Regions from separate parts of the Lutibacter holmesii genome, predicted to be linked through region 2. Evidence: riboswitches for the same ligand, from Rfam matches in the RefSeq annotation. Region 2 holds a riboswitch; the other holds the start of a gene.

Region 1 (10,263 bases), on a different contig from region 2:
ATCTTTATCGGTAAAATTTATAGTTATGACTATCACACAATTGAAATATGTTTTAGCTGTTGCAGAATATAGAAATTTCACCACTGCATCAGAACATTGTTTTGTTACACAGCCCACATTAAGTATGCAAATTCAAAAATTAGAAGATGAATTGGATACCAAAATTTTTAATAGGAATAAAAAACCTATTCAGTTAACTGAAATTGGTTCAAAAATTATTGAACAAGCCAAAATTATTGTTGATGAAAGCAATAGAATAACTGACATTGTTGAACAACAAAAAGGATTTATTGGCGGCGATTTTAAATTAGGTATAATTCCTACCATTATGCCAACATTATTACCGTTATTTTTAAAAACATTCATTAAAAAATACCCTAAGGTAAATTTAAAAATTGAAGAATTAACCACTGAAGATTGTATTAAAAAATTATCTGACGGTCATATTGATGTTGCCATTGCTGCAACTCCTTTAGAAAATGAATCGATTAAAGAAAGAGTATTGTATTATGAGCCTTTTGTAGGTTTTGTACCTAAAGAGCATCGTTTATTTGAAAACAAAAATATAAATGTTAATGATTTAAATATTGAAGACATTTTATTATTAGAAGATGGGCATTGTTTTAAAGAAAGTGTTATTAATTTATGCACAACCGTTGGAAGAACAAATCAACACTTTCAATTACATAGCGGAAGTTTTGATACCTTAATAAAATTATCAAAAGAAGGTTTAGGAATGACATTACTTCCTTTTTTACAAACCTTAGATATAAATGAAAAAGATAATATGTACATACGTCAATTTCAAGAACCTGTTCCTGCAAGAGAAGTAAGTATTATTTACCATAAATCTCAATTAAAAATACATTTAATAGAAACTTTGAAAAATACTATTGATAGTATTGTACGTGGTATAATTGCATTTAATGATGTTAAAATAATTAGTCCTATACTACAAAAAAAAGGAGCTTAAAGCTCCTTTTTTTTATTTTTTATTAGATATTACTGCTAAACATGGATAAAGTTCAGGTTTGTTATACGTGAACTCTTGTAACCAAATGTATAATTCTTTAATTTCAAATGGTAATAACCTATTAACTGCTTTCTCTAATTCTTTTGTAAATAATTCAGTATTAAAACTAACTTTCTTGAGGACTGTTTTAGTATACTCAAACATTTCTCTTGCCATAGGGTATAAACTTTTTGTTATATAATATGAACGTAATTCATAGGGTTTTTAGTGTTTTAAAGATACAAAAAAAACATAACTTTAACATTCGTACACAAAAAATTCTATTATAACTTATTAACTCTTGAAATTAGTTCAACCGCTTTAGCTTCAAGTGAAGCTTCAATGTTTTTGAAATGTGCTTTTTTGTTTTCAACATTTTTCAAATGTATCATATCTATTAATGTATCAAAACCTTCAATAGCATCATCAATAATTTTTTCACACGCTGCAGTATCAGCTTTTGGGTTCAATAATTCCCAAGCATAACACTCTTCAATAATGTCTCCTAATACGTAATTAATATCTTTCTTTAAGTTTTTTATACTTGCCATAATTTATTGATTTTATAATAAGTGCAAAGGTACAAGAAATTGACCTATTAATTGTTTTATTTTTTTCTTTTCAACTTATCAATTTGTTAATATTTCAAAATACAATATCACTTATTTTATGATTAATTTAACAAAACAAGCATATCACATAAAAAAATATTAAAAAACATGCATTTTCTAAATAATATTATTATTTTTATACCAAATTATGAAAGTATTTATTACACATACAGCTATAAATCAAGTCAAATTGGCCATTCAGTCCATTTGTACACTTTATGCTATGCGTAATTTTAAACAACAATATGTATATGCTAAAAAAAGCACTTTCAATAATTTTAGGAAATAAACTAATAATTATAACAAATATAAAAGGTGCTTTTTAAACAAAAAGCACCTTTTTTTTATATCAATTTTTAATATTAATTTTTAAACAAAACAATTATGAAACATTTTATGCTATCACAACAAGTCTACCAATCCATTTGTAAATTATACAAACGTTTAGCCACATTAAACAGTACAAATACTAGCATACCCATACCCTTGAGAATAAACACTTAAATTAAAAAAATTATGAAAACTATACAATTCACAACCACAAACCCAGAAAAAAACTTCACAGTATCTAAAAATGATATAAATAATAGCAAAGCTTTACTTCCAAATGTACTCTACAAAAAAATGGAACGTTTTGTAACTGCTATTATTTTAAAAAATCCTGATATTACAACTCTTAATCCTAAGTTATATCAATTAGAGATTTTAGAAAATGCATTTTTAAACGATAAATTGCTTATTCAATCAAACATCAAAAAATTAAATCAATCAGAGCTTCAAATTGCGATTGTTGTTCTAAGAAAAGATGCTAAACTTACACCTGTTATTTGTAAAGCTGTTTTTAAATTTCAATTAAAAGAAACCATTAAAAAAGCATCATAATTAAATTTATTAGTAGGCTGTACTTTTAAATTAACAGCCTACTAATTTTTAAACAAATTTTTCATTTTTTTGCTCTTGAAAATGATGTTGTAGTTTTTCTATTCTTTTTTCTTGAATGCCATTTTTTGATTTTTTTTGACCTTCAATATGGTAAAAACGTTGGTTATGCTCTTTTTGACGGGATGAACTAAAATTAGAAACTCTTTTTAAATACCCAATTACTCTTGTACCATAATCAACATTTGTAGATCCACATTTGCTGCATTTTTGTAAGGTTTTTTTATCAATATGATTACAACCATTGCAAATAGTTACTTTAATATTAAAACAGAAATAATTACAACCTGCCAATGCTGCCGCATCTATTAACTTTAAAAAACCTTCTTTATTTGGAGCTTCGGCCAGATTTAAATGCAAGGCAGAACCTCCATCTAAATATTGTATAACTTCCTCACCGTGCAACATTATTTTATCTAAACTATTTATTGAATCGTCTTCAACTGCATAAAAATAAGAATTGTAACAATCTCTAGGTACAATAAATCCGTCTTCACTATCCCATTTTGCATTTTTTACACCTAAATTTTCTGCAGGAACAAACTCTGTATTAAACATATAACCATACTCTTTTTTTGCTTCTTTATTTGCATTATAAATAACCTTCAAATAATTGGTAACAAACGTTTTATATGCTTTGCTATTTTCAACTTTTATTCCCTGACTTTCAGCAGCTTCCACCATTCCATTAATTCCAATTGTTAAAAATTGTTTATCTAATGCAATAAAACCAGCCTTATACACAGGTAACATACCAGCATTTTCATATTGCTCAATTAATTTACGATACGCAACTTGATATTTTTGAATTTTAGTAATTTCAGTTTTTAAATCTTTCCCCTGCTGTACAAGTCGGTTCATATTTAATGTAATTACATTAATTGAGCCTGTTGCCACACCACCAGCTCCTAATGAATAACTAAATGTATTGTCACTAATTTCGTTTCTTAGCCTACAACAAGAAGCTAAACTATCAGCACTTTTAGATTGGTATATAAAAAAAGAATTGCCTTCGCTCAATTCTTCGGCACACATATTTGCAAAATTAGTATCTCTTGGTTTTCCATCTTTCACCAACATGGCAGCCGTAACAACAGGAAATGTTAACACAGCTTTTTCTCTTTCTGCATTGAACCATTTCATGAAAAATTGTTGAAATGTTTTTAAGCTTTCCCAATTTGGTTTTGTCAAATCAGGAAAAACAAAGTCACCAAACATACTGTTAAAATAAAATTCATCATATAAAGAAACATTCCAAAAAACCGATTGATATCCGCGCGCTGCCGCTGGTTGATTAATTGCATAAACTGCATGCTGTAAATGATTTGCAACAATTTTTTTATTGGTTTCTAAATAATTATCGCCGTAATCTTTTCGTGCGAAATAATCAAAATATAGCAAAAACTCAACTGTTGCTAACGCACCTGCAAATTGCGAACTCACGGCAAACACTAAATTAACAAACTCTCCACAAAAGCTTTCTAAATGCTGAGGCGCTCTACTTTCTCCACCTAATTTTGTTAAACCATCAAACAAAAAAGGATACATACTTATTGATACGCAATAAGGTTTTAATGAAGTTTCATCATGTACATAAATTTCATGAGCTTCTAATTGTCTAATATATTCTTCCGCCAACTCGGCGCCAAATAATTCATTTATTTTGTTTTTAACCAACTTTCTATTTACCTGAATATTAATATCTTTATTTAATTCAGCCTCCATAGTTGCTATATTTTTTGAAGAAACATTGGCATTAGCATCCATTACAGACCCATCTGCGGCATTGTTTGATGTAATATAGTTTTCAATAAAATTAATTTTTTTGGTAATTTGTTCTTCTGATAATCTTAACATAGTTTAGTTTTTTAAAAATAAATGATTCAATATTTGATTGGTTTGTACTTCTATAAATTTTTGATTGGTTTTTTTAGAATTTAAGCCTCCAAGACTTTCAACCCAAGGACCTGTTTTTAAATACGTTAATTCTACTTTTAATTTTTTAGGAATTTCTGTTTCACCAGTATATAAACACGTTTTAAAACCTAAATTTTTGGCTATTTTAAAATAGTTTGTTAACTCATTTAAACACCATTCACCTCCCATAAACAACACACAGCTTGCAAAACCATTGTATTTTGTTAAAATGCTTTTGTACACTTCTTCAGTTAATTTTGTACCATTATGTTTATTCCATAAAAATGAAGAATGGCAGCCTTTACATTGAACACCACAACCAGTTATGGAAAAACAAATACTTATTTCTCCTGGTACTTCTTGCAAAACAATTTCTATTTCTGAATAATTCATAATAACATATGAATAACACAAATTAATGATGGTAAAAACCAGCAAACTTTTTTAATTAATTACATGTAATTTCTTAAAGAAATATACCCTTAACTTTTTTCCCGAAAGTATTGTTATATCTAAAAAAGGCAGGTCTTCTGACTTACTCTAGTTTTACGCCTTCCCATCTAATAAATGTTGATAGTGGCAAAAGTTTGTAAAACAAAAAATGAGCTTACAGCTGCGGGAACAGTTTAAGTTTTTCACTTAATTCCCTTTTAATCTAACTAAATTTATATTTAGCGTAGAACCTATTTCTATTCAAATTTATAATTTAAAGAAACATCACAATAAAAGACTGTTTAGTATTTATTAACTAGTTATGAACAAGTATAATTTATTTGCGTTTTTATATTTTAATATATCAAATAAAATAACTGATTTATGTAATTTAGCGTTTTAAAGAAAATGGTATGAACAACACAAGTATTCATTTAGATATTATAGGAAAAATTAAAACTCCTTGGTTAACACCAGAGAATATGCCAATTCAACCAACGGGTGCAAAAAATATTAAAGGAACTATTGAATTAAATAGCAATTATACGGCTGGATTAAAAAATATAGATGGTTTTTCACATATTATTTTAATTTACCACCTGCATTTAATTAATGAACCAAAACTTGAAGTTGTTCCGTTTATGGATACTGAATCTAAAGGTATTTTTGCTACTAGATCACCTCAAAGACCAAATAAATTAGGGTTTTCTATAGTTGAAATTGAACGTGTAATTGATAATAAAATTCATGTATTACATGTTGATATGATTAACGATTCTCCTTTATTAGATATTAAACCATTTTTTGAAGATTTTGATAACCGATTTAACACAAAAAAAGGTTGGCTGGCAAACAAAACAAATTTAGATAAAACTAATTTTAAATCAGACGATAGATTTAAATAAACCCATACTATTTTGTACAATAACTAAAAGCAATCAACGTTAAACACCTAAACATAAAATAACCCCGCTACACATGAAAATTAAAAATATATTATTAGTTACGCTTCTATTAACTGTTTCATTAACATTTGGTCAAACCGTTAAAAAATTTACAGATACAGGTTCTGTAGATAACCAATTTGATAATTTAATTAAAAACTCTAATAAATATCAAGAATATAAAGTTGTTAAAAAAACGTGGTTACTAAAATTAAAATCAAATGTTACAGATTCTATTTCAAAATCTAAAACAGAAATAAGCAGTGCTAATAAATTAATAAGTGCACAAAAAAAATCTGTAGACAGTCTTAAATTGGCTATTCATACTTCAGAAGTTTCTATTAACAACTTAAATAATGAAATTCAAAGTATTTCTTTATTTGGAATGCAAATTAATAAAGGAACTTTTAAAACTATTATGTTTTCTATAATTGTAGTTTTAGCATTACTACTGTTACTATTTATTTCAAAGTTTAAACAAAGTAATAGCATAACAAAACAAGCTAAATTAGATTTAAAAGAGCTTGATGAAGAATTTGAAGCTCATAGAAAAAAAGCTTTAGAACGTGAACAAAAAGTAAGACGCCAATTACAAGACGAATTGAACAAACAGAAAAAGGAGTAGTAATTATGAGTTTAGAAGTAATTCGTAAAAAATTATCTTTTTTAAGTCCCAATTTACTAACTGAAATTGAAAACACTTCTACCATAGTTTCTATTGAAAAAAACACCGAGTTAGTTAGAGAAGGTCAGTTTATTAAAGTAATTCCAATTGTTTTAGAAGGACTTATTAAAGTTTTTTCGAGATATGAAGATAAAGAACTACTACTCTATTATATAAAACCTTCGGAAAGTTGTGTAATGTCTTTTTCTGCAAGTTTGAAAAACACACCAAGTGAAATTTTTGCCGTTACTGAAGAAGCTACAAAAGTATTGTTATTACCAGCCAATTTAATTCCTAATTGGTTAAAAAGTTACCCGGCATTCAATCAATTATTTTACAGTCAATACAATGTTCGCTATACTGAATTGCTAAAAACCATCAACCATTTATTATTTGATAAGTTAGATGTGCGTGTTTACAATTATTTGGTAGAGAAAAGAAAAATGACTCAAAAAAATCCTTTAAAAATTTCTCATCGTCAAATCGCTAATGAACTTGGAACTGCACGTGAAGTAATTAGCCGAATTGTAAAAAAGTTAGAAGCTGAAAATAAAGTAAAACAGCAAAGCAATCATATTGAAATAATTGACTAGTGGTGACTATAGTCACTGCACAACTCTTTTACGACTCATATATTTGCAATATTATTAACTTAAAAACTTTTTGATATGAACAAAAACATGGGAACTACAGATAAACTTATAAGAATAGTGGTAGCTATAATTATTTCAGTTTTATATTTTACAGGTATTATTTCTGGAACAATTGGTGTAATTGCTTTAGTAGCCGGAGGAATATTTTTATTAACAAGTGTAATTAGCATTTGCCCTCTTTACTCAATTTTTGGGCTGAATACTTGTAAAATACCAAAAAAATAAGATAAAAAAAACCTGCTAATAAATTAGCAGGTTTTTTTATTCACCAGTGTAGGTAACAAAATTTCTAGGTGTTTCATATAGCGTAATTGACAATTCTAACTTTTCATCAATTTTAGCGCGTAGTTTATTCCATATAACAACTGAAATATTTTCAGCAGTTGGGTTTAAATCTTTAAACTCTTCAACTTCTTCATTTAAATTTTTATGATCAAATTTTTCTTCAATTTCAACTTCAATCAATTGTTTTAAAATTTTCATATCCATTACAAAGCCAGTTTCAGGATTTATTTCACCTTTAACAGCTACAATTAAATCATAATTGTGCCCGTGATAATTAGGATTTGCACACTTACCAAAAACAGTTGCATTGCGTGCATCAGTCCAATCAGCATTATATAATCTATGCGCAGCATTAAAATGTGCTTTTCTATTCACAGTTACTTTCATTGCAATTACTTGTTTATAAATTCGTAATATTTATCAAAAATAATTTTGAACCAAGCTGTGTAAATTTCAGGTTGTTTTTCAATATCCTTTTTTACAGCATCTAAACTCATCCATTTAAAACTTTCAACTTCATCTTTATTTATAACCGGATCTTCATTATAAAAACCAACCATAATATGATCTAATTCGTGTTCTGTTAAACCATTGTCAAACGGTGCTTTATAAATAAATGATGTTTTTTCTTCTAACTCACAAACAAAACCCATTTCTTCTTGTAAACGCCTTTTACCTGCTGCTAAATTAGCTTCACCATCGCGTTGATGACTACAACACGTATTTGCCCATAACAAAGGAGAATGGTATTTTTCTGCTGCACGTTGTTGCAACATTAGTTCATTTTTATCATTAAAAACAAAAACTGAAAATGCTCTATGCAGCACCGCTTTTTCGTGCGCCTCCATTTTTGGCATTAAACCAATTTGCTCATCGTTTTCGTTTACTAGTATTACTTGTTCTTCTTTCATTTTTTTTTTGGAATTGTAACAAACTTACAAAATAATATTGTTGAATAGTTTAACAGTATTATTGTTTATGTATTTTTTCTATAATTAAGTAACTTTATTTTTTATTTTAGCATAAATTCCAAAATTATGAAAAACTTAAAAATCACTAAAATTGTTCCTTTTATCTTATTAGTACTTTTAATTTTTAGTACAAATAGTCAATTATTTGCCCAAGCAGATGGATCTAGAGCATATTGGCCCGTTCCTAAAGCAACAACAATTGCAACGCCTTTATATTTTAACATTAATTCTAACCAAGTATTATTAGCTAATAATTATATTAATGCTGATGCTGATTTTAACACAAACCTTTATGGAATCATGTTAACTCAATCTTTTGAATTAAAAGGTAGAACTGCTGCCGTTATTGGTTTTTTCTCAGGTGGAAATACTGAAGGTGGATATAATGATTTTCAAGGAAAAGCTTCTGGATTAGCAGATTTTTATGGAATGGGTATTTTAAATCTTGTAGGAGCACCGGCTGTTAATGTTGAGGAATATATGAAAACCAAATACGATTTTATTTTAGACTTACAACTAGCTTTTAGAGCTCCAATAGGGCAATATGATGCCGAAAAAGCTATTAACATAGGAACTAACCGATGGGAATTAAAATTAGGTGCTCCAATGATTAAATTTTTGAACTGGGGTACATCAAAAGTAACATCTTTTGAAGTATTACCTAGTGTTTCATTTTATACAAATAACAATGATATTACTGATGGTGATACATTAAAACGAAAACCAACATTTAATCTAGAAAGCCATATAACACAAGCAATTAATCAAATGCTATGGGTTTCACTTGACAGCTATTACGTTACGGGTGGAGCAACAGCTATTGATAATGCTAATTTTAATGAGAGACTTAGTACTTTTCAACTTGGAGGTACTTTAGGTGTATATCTTTCAACAAAATTAAATTTTAAATTTACTTATGGAGGTTCTGTAGCTCATAATAAGTATGGAATGGATGGAAATATGTTGCGTATTACAGGTAACTATATTTTTTAGTCTAAAAATATTTTTCAGCTCATAAATTCTAAAGCTTTAAATTGAAAATATTTTTAATTTAAAGCTTTTTTAAATTTAATTTTCAACTTCCAAACTTTATTAGTTTTAAACTAATAAACCTATATTTGCACCTCAAAATTTGACAGATGAGTTTTTTAGACGAAATACAACGTAGACGTACTTTTGGTATTATTTCACACCCTGATGCAGGTAAAACAACCTTAACCGAAAAATTATTACTTTTTGGTGGTGCTATTCAAGAAGCGGGTGCTGTAAAAAATAACAAAATTAAAAAAGGTGCTACTTCCGATTTTATGGAAATAGAACGCCAGCGTGGTATTTCTGTTGCTACATCTGTTTTGGCTTTTATTTATAAAGACAAAAAAATTAATATTCTTGATACTCCAGGGCATAAAGATTTTGCTGAAGACACCTTTAGAACCCTTACTGCTGTAGATAGCGTAATTGTTGTAATTGACGTTGCAAAAGGTGTTGAGGAACAAACAGAAAAGTTAGTTGAAGTTTGTAGAATGCGTAAAATCCCGATGATTGTATTTATCAATAAATTAGATCGCGAAGGTAAAGATGCATTTGATTTACTAGATGAAGTTGAACAAAAACTTGGATTACGTGTTACTCCTTTAAGTTTCCCAATTGGAATGGGTTACGATTTTAAAGGAATTTATAATATCTACGGAAAAAAATTAAATGTTTTTTCAGGAGATAATAAGCAAACCATTTCTGAAGGTGTTGAATTTAATGATATTTCAGTTCCTGAATTAGATGAAATTATTGGTGAAACTGCTGCAGATACTTTAAGAGAAGAAATTGAATTGGTAGAA
Region 2 (10,263 bases):
TCTGCAAGTGGTTCTATTACAAAATCAAGAAATGTTAACACACAAGCGGTATTTAGCCTAAAAGGAAAACCTTTGAACTCATACAATATGAGTAAAAAAATTGTGTATGAGAATGAAGAATTTAACTTGTTACAAGCCGCTTTAAATATTGAAGATGGTTTAGAAAATTTACGTTACAACAATATTATAATTGCAACAGATGCCGATGTTGATGGTATGCATATTCGATTGTTGTTAATTACGTTCTTTTTGCAATTTTTTCCTGAATTAATAAAAGAAGGGCATTTGTTCATTCTTGAAACGCCTCTGTTTAGGGTGCGCGATAAAAAACAAACGTTTTATTGCTACTCTGAAGAAGAAAGGAAAAATGCAATAAAATCGTTAAAAGGTAAACCTGAAATTACCCGATTTAAAGGGTTAGGTGAAATTTCTCCAGATGAGTTTGTTCATTTTATTGGAGACGATATTCGTTTAGATCCTATTATGTTAGACAAAGAAATGACCATAGATAAAATGTTAGAATTTTATATGGGTAAAAATACTCCAGATAGGCAAAAGTTTATTATTGAAAACTTAAAAGTTGAACTAGATATAGTAGAAGAAGCATAAATTTAAATACCACAGATACCAAGTACAAGATCCCACAAGAATGCAAGAAGAAAACAACGAAGAATTAAATAACGACTTGAACGAAGATTTTGGAAGCCAAGAAACCATTACCAAAGTTACAGGAATGTATAAGGAATGGTTTTTAGATTACGCTTCCTATGTAATTTTAGAACGTGCCGTACCTGGAATAAATGATGGTTTTAAGCCTGTACAACGTAGAATTTTACATTCTATGAAAGACTTAGACGATGGACGTTACAATAAAGTAGCAAATATTGTTGGGCACGCAATGCAATACCACCCACACGGTGATGCTTCAATTGCAGATGCGATGGTGCAAATTGGTCAAAAGGAATTGTTGATTGATATGCAAGGAAACTGGGGAAATATTTTAACCGGTGACCGTGCGGCAGCTTCAAGGTATATTGAGGCTCGTTTATCTAAATTTGCATTAGATGTTGTTTTTAATCCAAAAACTACTGAATGGCAAACTTCTTATGATGGTAGAAAAAAAGAACCTGTAGATTTACCTGTAAAATTCCCAATGCTTTTGGCACAAGGAGCTGAAGGTATTGCCGTTGGACTTTCAACAAAGGTGTTGCCACATAATTTTAATGAATTAATTGATGCTTCAATTAAATATTTAAAAGGTAGAAGTTTTACTTTAGTTCCAGATTTTTTAACTGGTGGAATTGCAGATGTTTCAAATTATAATGATGGTAAACGAGGTGGTAAAATTAGAGTAAGAGCCAAAATTTCTCAACAAGATAAAAAAACGTTAGTAATATCTGAAATTCCTTATGGTACAACTACTTCTTCATTAATTGAATCTATTATAAAAGCCAATGATAAAGGTAAAATTAAGATTAAAAAAATAGAAGATAATACAGCGGCAAATGTTGAAATTTTAGTGCATTTACCAAACGGTATTTCCCCTGATAAAACGATTGATGCGCTATATGCATTTACAAATTGTGAAAATTCTATTTCGCCTTTAGGTTGTGTAATTGATAATAATAAACCTGTTTTTATTGGTGTTTCTGAAATTTTAAAAACTTCTACAAATCATACAGTAGATTTATTAAAGCTAGAACTTGAAATTCATTTAAATGAACTGGAAGAACAATGGCATTTTGCTTCGTTAGAGCGCATTTTTATTGAAAATAGAATTTATCGTGATATTGAAGAGCAAGAAACTTGGAAAGGCGTAATAAATGCAATTGATGATGGTTTAAAGCCACATGTAAAACATTTAAAAAGAGCAGTTACTGAAGATGATATTGTACGTTTGACTGAAATTAGAATCAAAAAGATTTCTAAGTTTGATATTGATAAAGCAAAGCAATTTATTGAAGGTTTAGAAGATAAAATAGCTGCTGTAAAAAATAATTTAGCCAATTTAATTGAGTATGCAATTGATTATTTTAAAGAGCTAAAAGTTAAATACGGAAAAGGGAAGGAGCGTAAAACAGAATTGCGTTTGTTTGATGATATTGTGGCTACAAAAGTTGTAATGCGTAACACAAAGCTTTATGTGAATAGAGAAGAAGGTTTTGTGGGAACTTCATTAAAACGTGATGAGTATTTAGGTGACTGCGCAGATATTGATGATATTATTATTTTTAGAAAAGATGGTGTAATGATGATTACCAAGGTTGATACTAAAACCTTTGTTGGTAAAAATATTATACATATTGCTATTTTTAAAAAGAATGATAAACGTACCGTGTACAATATGATTTATAGAGATGGAAGACACGGAGCAAGTTATATGAAACGTTTTAATGTTACAAGTGTAACCAGAGATAAAGAGTACGATTTAACCAATGGACAAAAAGCGTCAGTAGTTCATTATTTTACTGCAAATCCTAATGGTGAAGCAGAAGTTGTAACGGTTACATTGCGATCTGTTGGAAGCGTAAAAAAATTAAAATGGGATATTGATTTTTCTGAATTATTAATAAAAGGTCGTGGTGTAAAAGGGAACACTGTTAGCAAATATCCTATAAGAAAAATAGAATTAAAATCTGAAGGTGTTTCAACCTTAAAGCCACGCAAAATATGGTTTGATGAAACTGTACAGCGTTTAAACGTTGATGCAAGAGGAGAACTTTTAGGTGAATTTAAAGGTGAAGATAGGTTATTAATAATCAATCAAAAAGGTGAAGTTAAAACTATAAAACCAGAATTAACAACGCATTTTGATAGTGATATGATTGTGCTTGAAAAATGGGAACCTCAAAAACCAATTTCAGTAATTTATTATGAAGGTGAAAAAGAACGTTATTATATCAAACGTTTTATGATAGATAACCCAAATAAGGAAGAAGTATTTATTTCAGATCATCCAAAATCACAGTTAGAAATTGTTTCAACAGATTATAGACCTATGGCTGAAATTGTATTCTCTAAACGAAGTTTGGAAAATATGGAAGTAAATTTAGAAGAGTTTATTGCCGTTAAAGGTATAAAAGCTCTTGGAAATCAATTAACAGGCGACAAAATTAAAACAGTAAATCTGTTAGAACCTTTGCCATACGAGCCTCCAGTGATTGAAAATATTGAAGTGATTGAAGAAGACGATACTCAAACATCTATGTTTGATTAAATTTAATTTTTATTATTTATAAAAAGGAGTTGTAAATATAATTACAGCTCTTTTTTTTGCTAATAAGTTATGTTATAGTATATAAAGTTAATTTTATAATTCAATTCTACTTACAGTTAATTCGTGCATTTAAATTACTTTACTTATAACTTTTACTTATAAATGGAGTTTCTTTAAAACCTGTAACTTTATTAATTAATACGGTTGCTGTAAAAAAGTAATTACATAATAAATTAGCGAATTTAGGTAGTATTTCTGCAACTTCTTTTTGTTCATAATTATGAATTTTCACCATTAATCGTATTGCTTGTTTACACATTGACGAGCATTTATTTAAAACTCCTACAGGTGAAACTCCTCCAGGTAATACAAATCCGGAAATAGCGTTTTCTGTAATAGTTTTTATAGCTCTATAGTTCTTTAATAATTGTTGATGATCTTGTTCTGTAATTGCTAATTCACCTCTAATAGATCCGTTTAAATGATAACAAAGTGGCAGTATCCAATTAAGTTCATTTTCCAATGTTTGTAATTCAATGCTTTTTGGATATTGTTGTCTTAAAACACCTAGATCGTTAATTGCCCAACCTACCATTCTGGTTAAGTCATCTGTTAAAATTTCATAATCACAAAGTAAAGAATCCTCATAAATATAAGGGTAACATAGCTCATCTAAATTAGATTTTGGTCGAAGTTTTTTCATTGTAATTATTAGTTTAATCTTTTATAAAAAGTGAATTCATAATTAGGTAATAATTCAGGGTGTGCAATTTTAATTAAATCTTTTAAAACCAAATCAGGTCTTATTGGAGATAATTCAAAATACCAAATACCACCTTTTTCACCTGTTGTATTATTGTATGAATAAATTCTTTTATCCTCAAAAGCCTTCATTTTTGAGCTAATTAAATTAGCTTTTCCAAGTTCGTTTAGATTGGCATAAAAACCAGGAGAAATCCAAATATCAGCATCTTTTCCTTTTTCAAAAACATTTTCTATATTTAAAGATAAGCTACCTTCACCTTCAGAATCTTTCCATAAGTAATTGGTGTTTGCATCTTTTAAAAATTGTGCTTCAAAACTGTTTCCAGCAGGTAAATACCAAACATCTTTGTATAATCCACCACAAACTATAGAAGGTTTGTTTTTAGATTTTTTCGCAATTTCTTTTGCATTGAGGTAGTTATTTTTTATATTATTAAAAATACTGTCAGCTTCCTTTTCTTTATCAAACAATACTCCAAAAACTTTAATCCATTCAGCTCTCCCTATAGGAGTTTCTTCAAGCCAATCACCATTTAAAAGTACTTGAATTCCAATTTTTTCAATTGTTGCATACATTTTATTGTTACTGTTAATAGAAAAGCCCATTACTAAATCGGGTTTTAAATCTAACAATGTTTCTGTATTAATATGTTCAGGATGTCCTAATTCATTAACTAGGTTTTCGTTAATTAATTTCCTTGTTTTTACAGAAGAAATAAAATCGGTATTAGGAAACCCAACTAATTTATTTTCAACACCTAAAAGTTCTAGAGAAGGTACGTGTGTTGAACTAGTTACCACAATTGATTTTAAAGGTACTTGAATTGTGTTTTTTGCTGATGTTTCTGTAGAAACAATAGTGTAAACAACGTCTTTTGTTGCTCCAGGGTAAGGTGTTTTTATAATTAGTGTTGTTTCATTTTCAGACTTTAAAATATCAAAACCTTTAGCATATTTAACAAGTGAAATTGCTTTTGGTTCTATTTTTTTTGTGCTGTTTGTGCTACACGAAACAATTAAAGAAATGGTTAAAATTGATAAATAAATATTTTTAAATAATTTCATAATTGTAGTTTTAAAGTAGTTTAAGTGTATTATTTTGTTTTATAATTTTGAATACTTGACCGTATTTTACATCTATATTGAATGAATCTTTTAAATGTATGTTAGTCATTTTTGAGAGTATACTTCTAATAACTCCCGCGTGAGTTGTTATAATTATTTTTTTGGCTGAAGTTGAAACTATTTCAGTAAAAATTTCGTTTGCTCTTTTAGCTAAATCAATATAAGCTTCACCGTTTGGAGTAGAAACATTTACAAAATCATTCATCCAAATATTTGATGCTTTTTTAGGTAAATTATCCCAATTTAATAATTCCCAGTCTCCAAAATTAAGCTCCATTAATCTGTCATCAATAATTATATTTTTTGAAAACTGTTGCGCTAAGCGAGTGCACCTTTTTAATGGGCTAGAATATACAACGGTTTCTTTTGTAATATCTAACGCATTTAAAATTGCATCAACCTCATTTTTAAATGAAGCTGCTACATCTATATTTGACTGGCCGTAGCATATGCCTTTTTCTATGTTTGGAGTGGTATGTCTTACTAAATATATCTCCATAAAACTAATAGACTTAAATAAAAAATAACTTCAGTAATTTGTTGCGTTGCACCAGCGCAATCACCTGTTTGACCACCAATCCATTTTTTGAAAAACCTGCCTAAAAGCAACATTGCTATGAATGGAGGGATTATTGCTAGAAATACCCAATATGTTTTAAATAATAGCAATGGAGAAAACCCAATTACTATATTAAAAATTAAATAAGTAAGTTTAAAATTATTAGCTACGGCAATAGATTTTGAATTTTCAGTTCTTGCGTACGGATATAAATATAAAATAAATGCAGCTAAACATCTGCTTACACTATGCCCAGCAATAATTGTAATAATTAATTGGTTGCTAATTTCAAAAAGAGAAAAAAGTTTTAATGTAAATAAACATATTAAACCAACTATACCATAGGTTCCAACTAATGAATCCTTCATTATAGCAAGTATTTTATCTTTGGTCCAACCGCCTCCAAAACCATCACAAACATCAGCAAAGCCATCTTCATGAAATGCTCCAGTAATCCAAATTGTTGAAACATAACTTAGTAAAATTGATATGTTTAGCGGTAAAATATATGAAGCTACCCAAAACACTAAAGCCCCAAAACAACCAACAATTACACCAATCATAGAAAAATACTTAGTGCACTTTTGAAGTATATCTCCAGAATGATCTATCCATTTTGGACACGGAATTCGTGTAAAAAACATAATAGCTGTTAAGAAAATAGTTAACTCTTTTTTCATGTTATATTATTCAACAATATTAGCTACACCAGCACTTTCAAAACTTGCCATTTGATTTATAAAATATTCAGCAGATTGAATTATTGGATAGGCAATTGCAGCACCAGTACCTTCACCTAAGCGTAAACCAAGGTGTAAAATTGGGGTAGCATTTAAAAAGTCTAGCATTTTAATATGTCCTTGTTCATTTGAAACATGTGAAAATAAACAGTAATCTAATACATTCTTATTAAGCTCTTGTGCTATTAAAAGGGAAGAAGTGGCAATAAAACCATCAATAATTAAAGTCATTTTTAATTCAGCAGCTTTTAGCATAGCACCAGTCATCATTGCAATTTCAAACCCTCCAAAATTTTGTAAATTTTCAAGTGCATTTTCACTTATTCCGTGGAAATTTTGAACTTTGGTTAATATTGAAATTTTATTTGCTAATCCCTCATCAGTAAGGCCAGCTCCTTTACCAATGCAAGTTTCAATAGATTGTTTTGTAGTAGCACTCATTAATAAAGAAGCAGAAGAAGTATTTCCTATTCCCATTTCTCCAAATGAAATTATATTACTACCATTAGCATATTTTTCAGAAACTATTTCACTAGCAATTTTAAAAGCTTGTTCGCATTGCACTTTTGTCATTGCTGGCTCTTTTGAGTAGTCTTTAGTTCCTTTTGCTATTTTTGCATTAATTAAAGCGTCGCTGTTCTCAAAATCGTAATTTACACCGGCGTCAATTACGCTTAAATCAAAGCCATGTTGTTTACAAAAAACATTAATTCCAGCGCCACCTTCTAAAAAGTTAAATACCATTTGAGGTGTTACTTCTTGCGGACAAGAACTAACAGGGTAATTGTTTACAATACCGTGATCACCTGCAAAAACCAGCATTGCTGGTTTGTTTAATTTTGGAGATAATGTGTTTTGAATTAAACATAATTTTTGGGCTATAATTTCTAATGTTCCTAACGAGCCTAACGGCTTTGTTTTATTGTTTATTTTATGCGTAATTTCTTTAAGAAATTTTTTGTTAGTTGGGGTAATTTTAAATGTATTCATAGGGGTGTATTATTTTAAAGTAAGTGGAAGTCCTGAGACCATAAAAACTGCTTTATCTGCTATTTTAGCAATACGTTGATTTGTCCAACCTTGTAATTCTGTAAATTTTCTAGCCATTTGTGTTTGTGCATGAACACCCATTCCAATTTCATTTGAAATAATAATAATTTCACTTTCTAGTTTTGATAAATTTTCAATTTCAATTGATGCTAATTCTAATGCTTTTTCAACATTGTATTCAGAGTCAAAATATAAATTTGTTAACCATAAAGTAACACAATCAATAACAACAACTGAATTCTTTGGGATTACTCTTGAAATTTCTTTCTCTTCTTCAATTGTTGTCCAACGATCATCTCTATCATTTTTATGACGTTCAACTCTTTTTTCAAAATCGTTATCCCAAATTCTAGAGGTTGCCAAATAATAAGGAGAATTGCTTAAACTCTCTGCTAATTTCTGAGCATAGCTGCTTTTACCAGATCTTTCTCCACCAGTTATATAATGTATCATAGAGTTTAAATTTTTAGCAAATGTAATATTATTATGAAATAATGATACTAATTAATCTTATTTAATTACTTTTGCAGCCGATTATGGTTCTCGGTTTTATTTTACATAAAACGAGTTAAAAGGGAATTCGGTTAAAGTCCGAAGCTGTTCCCGCAACTGTATGCTTAGTCGATGAAATCGATGGTTGTTATTAAACTTAAACCACTGTTAATAAACGGGAAGGTAAATAACAATACGTAAGCCAGGAGACCTGCCACAATCTAATTAATTAAAACTTTCGGGAGAAAGGTTATTATGATGAGATATATTTTATTTGTATTTATTTTATTAATTGGAAGCAAATCTTTTGCACAACTTGATAGTGTTCAAACTTTAAAGGTTGTAAACTTGAGTACAGTAAAATTACAAAAACTGTCTAAAGGGTATAAGGTTTTAGTGCTTTCAGATTCAGTAATTTTAAAAAACACCGAGTCATTTACAAGCTTATTACGTTTTAATACGCCAATTTATATAAAAGAATATGGAGCTGGCGGAACAAGTACTGCAAGTTTTAGAGGAACAAGTGCTTCAAACACAGCAGTTATTTGGAACGGTATTAATATAAATTCCATTAACAATGGGCAAACAGGATTTAACGCTTTAACAGTTAATTTGTTTGATAATATTAATGTTAGAAGTGGTGGTGGTAGTATTGAATTTGGTTCAGGTGCAATTGGAGGAACAATTCATTTAAATGATCAATTAAGTTTTGGAAAACATTTTGATAATCAGGTTGTAACTTCGTTAGGGAGTTATAATACCTACAATAGTTTGTATAAGGTTTCATATGGGAATGAAAGTATAGCTGCTAAATTTGGAGTGTCTTTTAATCAATCTGAAAATGATTATGATTGGTTGGGAACAGATGGATTGAAAAATGAAAATGGCGCTTATGAAAATTTAAGTTTTAATTTAGGTTTTGCTTATAAACTGAATAACTTTAGTAAGTTTAGTGTGTTTTCATCTAAATTTAATGGGGATCGCGAATTTTCAGGTACGTTACCTAATCCTTCCGCAGCTAAAGAAAAATATAAAGATTATAATTTTAGAAATTTAATAGCATACAATTTTCATAAAAATGAATTTACTCACGCTATTAAATTTGCATATTTAACTCAAGAGTATAGATATTTTGTAGATAAAAATGTAAACGCTTACAATTATGGTAAGTCAAAAACATATTTATTAAAGTACAATTTTAACTATCAAATCTCACAACATTCAAGTATTGAAAGTGTTACAGAACTAGAATCGGTTTTTGGAAGTACTGATGAAATTAGAGAGCAAAATAGAAAACAATTTTCGCAATTCTTTATTTACAATCTTAGTTTTGAGAATATAGTTTCCATAAATGCGAAGATTAGAAAAGATTTTAATTCAGATTATAAAATTCCGTTAATATTTGCATTGGGAGCCGAAATTAACTTGTTGAAAAATACAATTGCAAGAGTTAATGGATCAAAAAATTATAGAGTACCAACATATAACGATTTGTATTGGCCTGCGTTGGGTAATTTAGATTTAATTCCTGAATCTTCATTACAAGGTGACTTTGGTGTTACCTATAAATCAAATACGGTTAAATTTGATATAGGTGCTTTTTATATAAAGTCAAGTGATAAAATAGTTTGGACTCCTGGTGGTGATCCTGATAGACCAGGTATTTGGACACCAATTAACGTTGCAGAAGCTTTAAATAAAGGTGTAGAGTTTACAGCAGCTATAAACAAAGCAATACATAAACATCTTTTTAATTTCAATTTAAATTATAGTTACACCATTGCAAAAGATAAAAGTACTAATAACTATTTAACCTACGTGCCTAAGCATTTAGCTAATGGAAGTTTAGGATATTCTTACAAAAGGTTTAGTGCTTTTTACCAACACTTATTTACAGGTGAAGTATATACAACTACAGATAATTTAGATACTTACACTGTACCATATTACAATGTAGGAAATGCAGGTGTAAACTATAACATTATAAAATCAAATAACAAACAATTAGGTTTAGGAGTAAAAGTAAATAATGTATTTAATAAAGAATACGAAGTTTTACCTAGTAGACCAATGCCTAATAGAAATTTTAATATAAACATAAACTTTAAATTTTAAATTATGAAAATCAGTAAATTTTTACTTAGCATATTTTTACTAAGTGTATTATTCGTGTCGTGTGATGATGATGACGAGCCACAATTACCAAAAGGTGATTATGAAAACGGTATTATTATAAGTGGTGAAGGAGTAGCAACAGGATCTGTTTATTTTGTGTCAGATGACTATGTTACTACAGAAAGTTTAATTTATAAAAA

The links. Region 2 has a riboswitch for cobalamin ahead of ACFQ5N_RS09390 (TonB-dependent receptor plug domain-containing protein). Riboswitches for the same ligand answer to the same signal wherever they lie in the genome.
Region 1: it holds a riboswitch for cobalamin, as region 2 does, so the genes downstream of both, nrdG (anaerobic ribonucleoside-triphosphate reductase activating protein) here and ACFQ5N_RS09390 (TonB-dependent receptor plug domain-containing protein) in region 2, are expected to answer to the same signal.

Annotation. Positions count from the first base shown of each region.
Region 1 covers NZ_JBHTMV010000002.1:89,606-99,868, forward strand. Annotated here, with positions in the region: gene ACFQ5N_RS01555 (LysR substrate-binding domain-containing protein) at 26-973, shown strand; gene ACFQ5N_RS01560 (hypothetical protein) at 986-1,189, opposite strand; gene ACFQ5N_RS01565 (hypothetical protein) at 1,297-1,563, opposite strand; gene ACFQ5N_RS01570 (hypothetical protein) at 2,140-2,505, shown strand; gene nrdD (anaerobic ribonucleoside-triphosphate reductase) at 2,554-4,419, opposite strand; gene nrdG (anaerobic ribonucleoside-triphosphate reductase activating protein) at 4,423-4,872, opposite strand; cobalamin riboswitch at 4,983-5,181, opposite strand; gene tsaA (tRNA (N6-threonylcarbamoyladenosine(37)-N6)-methyltransferase TrmO) at 5,325-5,816, shown strand; gene ACFQ5N_RS01590 (hypothetical protein) at 5,890-6,480, shown strand; gene ACFQ5N_RS01595 (Crp/Fnr family transcriptional regulator) at 6,486-7,112, shown strand; gene ACFQ5N_RS01600 (YgaP family membrane protein) at 7,188-7,397, shown strand; gene ACFQ5N_RS01605 (6-pyruvoyl trahydropterin synthase family protein) at 7,434-7,844, opposite strand; gene idi (isopentenyl-diphosphate Delta-isomerase) at 7,850-8,368, opposite strand; gene ACFQ5N_RS01615 (transporter) at 8,495-9,421, shown strand; gene ACFQ5N_RS01620 (peptide chain release factor 3) at 9,568-10,263, shown strand, end outside.
Region 2 covers NZ_JBHTMV010000004.1:239,692-249,954, reverse strand. Annotated here, with positions in the region: gene ACFQ5N_RS09430 (DNA topoisomerase IV subunit B) at 1-609, shown strand, start outside; gene ACFQ5N_RS09425 (DNA gyrase/topoisomerase IV subunit A) at 650-3,217, shown strand; gene ACFQ5N_RS09420 (hypothetical protein) at 3,357-3,920, opposite strand; gene ACFQ5N_RS09415 (ABC transporter substrate-binding protein) at 3,929-5,047, opposite strand; gene cobC (alpha-ribazole phosphatase) at 5,058-5,606, opposite strand; gene cobS (adenosylcobinamide-GDP ribazoletransferase) at 5,591-6,346, opposite strand; gene cobT (nicotinate-nucleotide--dimethylbenzimidazole phosphoribosyltransferase) at 6,353-7,396, opposite strand; gene cobU (bifunctional adenosylcobinamide kinase/adenosylcobinamide-phosphate guanylyltransferase) at 7,406-7,909, opposite strand; cobalamin riboswitch at 7,977-8,181, shown strand; gene ACFQ5N_RS09390 (TonB-dependent receptor plug domain-containing protein) at 8,204-10,063, shown strand; gene ACFQ5N_RS09385 (YncE family protein) at 10,067-10,263, shown strand, end outside.